DNA from 2 places in the Streptomyces sp. NPDC007264 genome. Region 2 is predicted to be linked to the other one. Evidence: riboswitches for the same ligand, from Rfam matches in the RefSeq annotation. Region 2 holds a riboswitch; the other holds the start of a gene.

Evidence for each region. A riboswitch is a leader RNA that binds a small molecule or an ion and turns the genes downstream of it on or off. The one in region 2 is predicted to bind thiamine pyrophosphate.
Region 1: another riboswitch for thiamine pyrophosphate. It lies ahead of ACFYMU_RS14990 (thiamine ABC transporter substrate binding subunit); the one in region 2 lies ahead of thiO (glycine oxidase ThiO).

What each region holds. Positions count from the first base shown of each region.
Region 1 is NZ_JBIAFD010000007.1:332,899-336,507, reverse strand. Features, by position in the region: gene ACFYMU_RS14995 (ABC transporter permease) at 1-612, opposite strand, end outside; gene ACFYMU_RS14990 (thiamine ABC transporter substrate binding subunit) at 588-1,679, opposite strand; TPP riboswitch at 1,754-1,859, opposite strand; gene rlmN (23S rRNA (adenine(2503)-C(2))-methyltransferase RlmN) at 1,892-2,998, opposite strand; gene ACFYMU_RS14980 (hypothetical protein) at 3,172-3,609, opposite strand, start outside.
Region 2 is NZ_JBIAFD010000006.1:408,950-412,558, forward strand. Features, by position in the region: gene ACFYMU_RS13265 (Rv2175c family DNA-binding protein) at 1-323, opposite strand, end outside; gene ACFYMU_RS13270 (NAD(P)/FAD-dependent oxidoreductase) at 422-1,648, opposite strand; TPP riboswitch at 1,786-1,898, shown strand; gene thiO (glycine oxidase ThiO) at 1,896-3,074, shown strand; gene thiS (sulfur carrier protein ThiS) at 3,071-3,271, shown strand; gene ACFYMU_RS13285 (thiazole synthase) at 3,275-3,609, shown strand, end outside.

The DNA.
Region 1 (3,609 bases), on a different contig from region 2:
AAGCGCGGGCAGGGTCACCTGCCGCCAGGCCGCGAACCGGGAGGCGCCGAGGACGCGCGCGGCCTCTTCCTGGCGCGGGTCGAGCTGCGCCCACAGACCGCCGACCGTGCGGACGACGACCGCGTAGTTGAAGAAGACATGGGCGAGCAGGACGGCCCACACGGTGGTGTCGAGCCGGACGCCCCACAGGTCGTCGAGGAGTCCGCCACGGCCGACGAGGGCGAGGAAGGCCGTGCCGACCACGACGGTCGGCAGCACGAACGGGACGGTGACGACGGCGCGCAGCACCTCCTTGCCCGGGAACGCGAGGCGGGCGAAGACGTAGGCACCGGGGAGCGCGACGAGGAGCGTCAGGGCGGTCGAGGCCAGCGCCTGCCAGGTGGTGAACCACAGCACGTGCCGCATGCCGGGCTGCGCGAGGACGTCCACGACGGCCCCGGGGTGCCACGCCCCGTCGGCGTGGAGGCCACGGGCGACGATCGCGGCGACGGGGTAGGCGAAGAAGAGCGCGAAGAACGCGACCGGCAGGGCGATGAGCCCCCACCGCGCCGCGTTCCCGCGCCTCCTCGGGTCTCCTTCGGTACGAGCTACTTCAGTACGAGCGAGGTCCATGCCTTGACCCACTGGTCGCGGTGGGCGGCGACCTCGGCCGGGGCCATGGTCTCGGGGTCCTTCGCCGCGGGCCCGTACGCGGTGAACTCGGCGGGCACCGCGGCGCCCTTCACCACCGGGTACACGAACATGTTGAGCGGCATGTCCTGCTGGAACCTCGTGCCGATCAGGAAGTCGAGGAACGCCTTGCCGCCCTTGGTGTTGTGCGCGTTGCTCAGCAGGCCCGCGAACTCGATCTGCCGGAAGCAGGTGCCGTCGGCGACACCGGTGGGCGCCGTCTTCGGGCGGGGCTCGGCGTAGACGACCTCGGCGGGCGGGGAGGATGCGTACGAGACGACGAGCGGCCGGTCGCCGCCCGCCTTCCTGCCGCCGGCGGATCCGGAGAACTCCTGGTCGTACGCCTGCTCCCAGCCGTCGACCACCTTCACGCCGTTGGCCTTGAGCTTCTTCCAGTACTCCGGCCAGCCCCGGTCGCCGTACCGGGCGGCCGTGCCGAGCAGGAAGCCGAGGCCGGGCGAGGAGGTGGCGGCGTTCTCGGTGACGAGCAGGTTCCTGTACGCGGGCTTGGTGAGGTCGTCGAAGGAGGCGGGCGGGGCCAGCCTGTGGTCGGCGAAGTACTTCTTGTCGTAGTTGACGCAGACGTCGCCGAAGTCGACCGGTGTGACCCGGTGCTTGTCGCGGTCGAGCTGGTACTGCCCGCCGACTCGGTCGAGGCCCTCGGCCCGGTACGGCTGGAACAGCCCGTTGTCGAGCGCCCGGGACAGCAGCGTGTTGTCGACGCCGAAGAAGACGTCGCCCTGCGGGTTGTCCTTGGTGAGGATCGCCTTGTTGACGGCCTGTCCCGCGTCGCCGTCCTTGAGGACCCGGACGCGGTAGCCGGACTCCTTCTCGAAGGCCGCGACGACGCTCTTGGACGCGGCCCACGAGTCGTGGCTGACGAGGGTCACGGTCGTGGAGTCGCCGCCGCTGCCGCCGGTGGAGCCGGACGAGCCGCACGCGGACAGCGTGACCATGCCCAGCCCGACGACCGCGGCCGCGAACTGCCTGCCGATGTTGTTCACTGACATTCCTCCTGGAGGTGACCAGGAAGAGACGCGGCCCCGCCCGGGAACGCGGAGCGGACCCGGGCAGGGCGCAACAGCCTGAATGGAGACCGAACTTCCTACCCAGAATGACCTGGGCGAGGTTCAGAGGGTCTGCGGTCGTTCCCGCACTCTCAGCGCTGTGGCGCTCCCCTGTCGGAATATGAAGATGTGCTTACGGGGGTCAGACTACCGTCCTACCGCTCGCCGGCCGCCAGCTGCCCGCACGCTCCGTCGATCTCCTGGCCCCGGGTGTCCCGGACGGTGACCGGTACCCCGTAGGCGGCGATCGCCTCGACGAACGCCTTCTCGTCCTCGGGCCGCGAGGCGGTCCACCGGGAGCCGGGCGTGGGGTTCAGCGGGATCAGATTGACGTGCACGGGCTTGCCCTTGAGCAGCCGACCGAGCAGATCGCCGCGCCACGCCTGGTCGTTGATGTCCCGGATCAGCGCGTACTCGATGGACAGCCGGCGCCCGGACCTGGCGGTGTACTCCAGCCCGGCGTCCAGCACCTCGCGCACCTTCCACCGCGTGTTGACCGGGACGAGGGTGTCCCGCAGCTCGTCGTCCGGGGCGTGCAGCGAGATGGCGAGCCGGCACTTGAGGCCCTCGTCGGTGAGGCGGTGGATGCCCGGCACCAGGCCCACCGTCGACACGGTGATCCCGCGCTGGGACAGCCCGAGCCCGTCCGGGGCGGGGGCGGTGAGGGCACGGATGGCGCCGACGACCCGCCCGTAGTTGGCCAGGGGCTCGCCCATGCCCATGAAGACGATGTTGGACAGCCGCGCCGGACCGCCCGGGATCTCGCCGTCGCGCAGCGCTCGCATGCCGTCCACGATCTGGTGCACGATCTCGGCGGTGGACAGGTTGCGGTCGAGGCCGGCCTGCCCCGTGGCGCAGAAGGGGCAGTTCATCCCGCAGCCCGCCTGCGAGCTGATGCACATGGTGACCCGGTCGGGGTAGCGCATCAGCACGGACTCGACGAGCGTCCCGTCGAACAGCCGCCACAGCGTCTTGCGGGTCGTGCCCCGGTCGGTCGACAGATGCCGGACGACCGTCATGAGCTCCGGCAGCAGCGCCTCCTGGAGCCCGGCGCGGGAGGAGACAGGGATGTCGGTCCACTGCTCGGGGTCGTGCGCATACCGCGCGAAGTAGTGCTGCGCGAGCTGCTTGGCGCGAAACGGCTTCTCACCGATCGCGGCGACCGCCTCCTTGCGCTCGGCGGGCGTGAGGTCGGCGAGGTGCCGCGGCGGCTTCTTGGCTTCGCGCGGCGCGGTGAAGGTCAGTTCTCCGGGCTTGGGCATGGTGCGTCCAGTGTCGCAGATCCAGTCGGGTGACCTGGGGCTGTCGCTCGCTACGACTGTCGTTAGTAGTCGCCACCGGTCGCTGCTGAGCGGCCTCGGACGGCCCAGGGACGGCCCAGGAATGAACCGAGCCGGGAGCGGAGATCGGAAGCTGCTCCGCCGACCGACACCCGTCACTCAAGCGGCATGGGAGCGACCGGGAGCTGTTCCTTGTATAGCCACGTGAAGGTGCGGTCCGGTTCGAGGTGAGCCTCTCCCCAGTGGATGACATGGATGCCGTTCTCCGCGTCGGCCGTGAAGAACACGCAGACGAGCCTCGTGGAGGCCCCCAGCTCCTCGAACGCCTCGTGCAGTCCCAGGTACTCCTCCGTTGCCAGGCCGGCGTCGACCTCGAACAGCCCGTCTGGAGCCTGCGGCCCATGGGCCCGGAACAGCCGTCGGCGAGTCGGCGACGCATTGGCAGGCAACCGTGCGCGATCTAGGGGCCGCAGCTTGTCCGCGTACCTGAAGGGAAAGAGCGCGTGCTCGTTGATCACGGCGTACTCGTACCCTCGTACGTCCCGTACGGACTCCCCCAACTCCCGCGCCGCGTCCGCCAGGCCCTCACGCAC
Region 2 (3,609 bases):
CGATTCTCGCTGAGCGCCTGCGCGGGGGTGCCGGGCAGGGTCGGGTCGGGGGTGAAGAGCCACTCCAGCATCTCTTCGACCGTGAAACCGTCGTCCCGCAGGAGCGTCAGGGTGCCGGACAGGCCCTTGACGACCTTGTCCCCGTCGATGAAGGCGGCGGGGACGTGCAGTGCGCGGTTCTCACCACGGCGCACGGCGATCAGCTGGCCCTCCTTGACCAGCTGCCGGACGCGGGTCACCTCGACGCCGAGCGCATCGGCGATGTCGGGGACGGTGAGCCAGGCGGGGACGAGAGCATCGATCTTTGCGTCAATCTCGGTCACGGGACAAGCGTGCCATCCCGGACTGACAGTCGGAAGCGGGGCTCCTCCGGCCGGGGGCCGGTTGCCTCCTGCGGAGGAACACGGCGCGTCCCCGCGACCTACGCCGTGGCCTCCTTCAAGGGGCGGGACGGGTCCGCCAGCAGGTCCGGGTCCATCCGCGCGCCCGACTCGATCAGGCGGCGGCCCTGGGCGAGATCCCGGGGCCGGCCCACCGCCAGGAGGCCCACCAGGCGGCCGGACCGCAGCCAGCACACCGTCCACGCGGCGCCCCCCGGGTCCCCGCGCCACACCAGCGTGTCGGCGGACGCGTGGTGGCCCACGTACTGGACGAAGCGGCCGAACTGCTCCGACCAGAAGTACGGCACCGGGTCGTAGGCCACCGGGGCCTGCCCGATGATGTTCGCGGCGACCGCGCGCGGTCCCTGGAGGGCGTTGTCCCAGTGGTGCACGAGGAGCCGCTCCTCGTACCGCCCCGAGGGGAAGGACGCGCAGTCGCCGACCGCGTACACGTCCGGCGCCGACGCGCGCAGGTGCCGGTCGGCCAGCACCTCGCCGTGCACGCCCAGGGTGATGCCCGACCCGGCGAGCCACGCGGTGGCGGGACGCGCCCCGATGCCCACGACCACGGCGTCCGCGGGCACCCTGGAGCCGTCGTCGAGCACCACGGCCCCCGGCTCGACGCGCTCCACGCGCGCGCCCGTGCGCAGCTCGGCCCCGCTGTCGGCGTACCAGGCCGTCATCGGGGCGGACACCTCGGCGGGCAGCACCCCCGCGAGCGGCCGGTCCGCCGCCTCCACCACGGTCACCGCGCAGCCCGCCTCGCGCGCGGCGGTGGCGAACTCGGCGCCGATCCAGCCCGCGCCCACGACGACGACGTCGTGCTGCCGCGCGAGGACCGGCCGCAGCCGCTCGGCGTCGTCCAGGGTGCGCAGCAGATGCACCCCGGGGACACCCTCCGCGCCCGGCAGCCGGATCGGCTCCGCTCCGGTCGCGATGACCAGGACGTCGTACGGGACGGGGCCCTGCGCGGTGTCCAGCTCGTGGTCGCCGGGGCGTACGCCGAGCACCTCGCTGCCCAGCCGGAGCTCGATGCCGAGGGCCTCGAAGTCGATGTCGAAGGCGGAGCCCTCCGCCTTGCCGAGCAGGACGGCCTTGGACAGCGGCGGCCGGTCGTAGGGTTGGTGCGGCTCCGCGCCGATCAGCTTCACGTCGCCGGTGAAGCCCTGTTCCCGCAGGGCGACCGCGGTCTGCACCCCGGCCATGCCCGCGCCCACGACGACGACGTGCCGGACCGCACCACCCTGTTGCTGCCTCTGCTCGCTCACCTGATCACCATAGACACCTGACGATTTGTCAGTCAGCCTGCGTGCCGGGTGATGTGTTCCACAGCCTCCGCACACGCCGCGGCCACCGGGGCGGAGGCTCCCTTACCGCGCTGTACGGCACGGGCTAGGGTGGCACCGTAAGCACTCGCGGGAGCCCGGACGCACCGGGCTGAGAGGGAGGCTGGACGGCCTCCGACCGTACGAACCTGATCCGGGTCATGCCGGCGAAGGGAGGGGCTGGACGCCCATGTCGCGTACATCGGACGACGTGTCGACCACGTCGGACGTCCTCGTCATCGGGGGCGGGATCATCGGGCTCGTGACCGCCTGGCGGGCGGCGCAGCGCGGGTTCGGCACGGCGGTGGTGGATCCCGGACCGGGCGGTGGAGCCGCCCAGGTGGCCGCCGGGATGCTCGCCGCCGTCACCGAACTGCACTACGGCGAGCAGACGCTGCTCGGCCTCAATCTGGAGTCCGCGCGCCGCTACCCGGACTTCGCCGCCGAGCTGACCGAGGCCGCCGGCCTGGACCTCGGCTACCGGCGCTGCGGCACGCTCGCCGTCGCGCTCGACGCCGACGACCGCGCCCAGCTGCGCGAACTGCACGCCCTGCAGCAGCAGTCCGGCCTGGAGTCGGAGTGGCTGAGCGGGCGGGAGTGCCGTCGGCTGGAGCCCATGCTCGCGCCGGGCGTGCGCGGAGGGCTCAGGGTCGACGGCGACCACCAGATCGACCCGCGCCGGCTCGCCGCGGCCCTGGTGACGGCCTGCGAGCGCGCCGGGGTGGTCTTCCACCGGACGAGGGCGGAGCGGCTCTCGGTGGTACGGGAGCGGGCCGCCGGGGTCACGACCGCCGACGGCACCGACCTCACCGCGGGGCAGGTCGTCCTGGCCGCGGGCAGCCTCAGCGGACGGCTCGCGGGCGTCCCCGACGAGGTGGTGCCGCCCGTGCGACCCGTGAAGGGCCAGGTGGTGCGGCTGACCGTGCCGGAGCCGTACGCGCCCTTCCTGAGCCGCACCGTGCGGGCCGTCGTCCGCGGCGGCCCGCTGTACCTCGTGCCGCGCGAGAACGGCGAACTGGTCATCGGGGCGACCAGCGAGGAACTGGGCTGGGACACGACGGTCACCGCGGGCGGGGTGTACGAGCTGCTGCGGGACGCGCACGAGCTGATGCCGGGGATCACCGAGCTGCCGCTCACCGAGACCCGGGCGGGGCTGCGCCCCGGTTCTCCGGACAACGCGCCGATGCTCGGCCCCAGCGGCCTGGAGGGCCTGCTGCTCGCCACCGGCCACCACCGCAACGGCGTCCTGCTCACGCCGGTCACCGGCGACGTCATGGCGCACGTCCTGACCACCGGCGACCTTCCGGACGAGGCCCGCCCCTTCACCCCCAGGCGCTTCGCCGCCGCGCTCACGGAGCAGCCCGCATGAACATCTCGGTCAACGGGGAGCCCCGGCAGGTGGCTCCCGGCACCGCGCTCGACGCGGTCGTGCGGACCCTCTCGGCGGCGCCCTCCGGCGTGGCCGCCGCCGTCAACGAAACCGTCGTCCCGCGCGGCCAGTGGTCGTCGACGTCCCTCCGCGAGGGGGACCGCGTCGAGGTCCTCACCGCCGTCCAAGGAGGCTGACCCATGGCCGACGATCCCTTCGTCCTCGGTGGTACGACCTTCTCGTCCCGGCTGATCATGGGGACCGGGGGCGCGCCCAGCCTCGATGTGCTGGAGCGGGCCCTGGTGGCGTCCGGCACGGAGCTGACGACCGTGGCGATGCGCCGCGTGGACGCCACGGTGCACGGTTCCGTGCTGTCCGTGCTCGACAGGCTGGGCATCAGGGTGCTGCCGAACACGGCGGGCTGCTTCACCGCGGGCGAGGCCGTGCTCACCGCCCGCCTCGCGCGCGAGGCGCTCGGCACGGACCTCGTCAAGCTGGAGGTCATCGCCGACGAGCGGACCCTGCTGCCCGACCC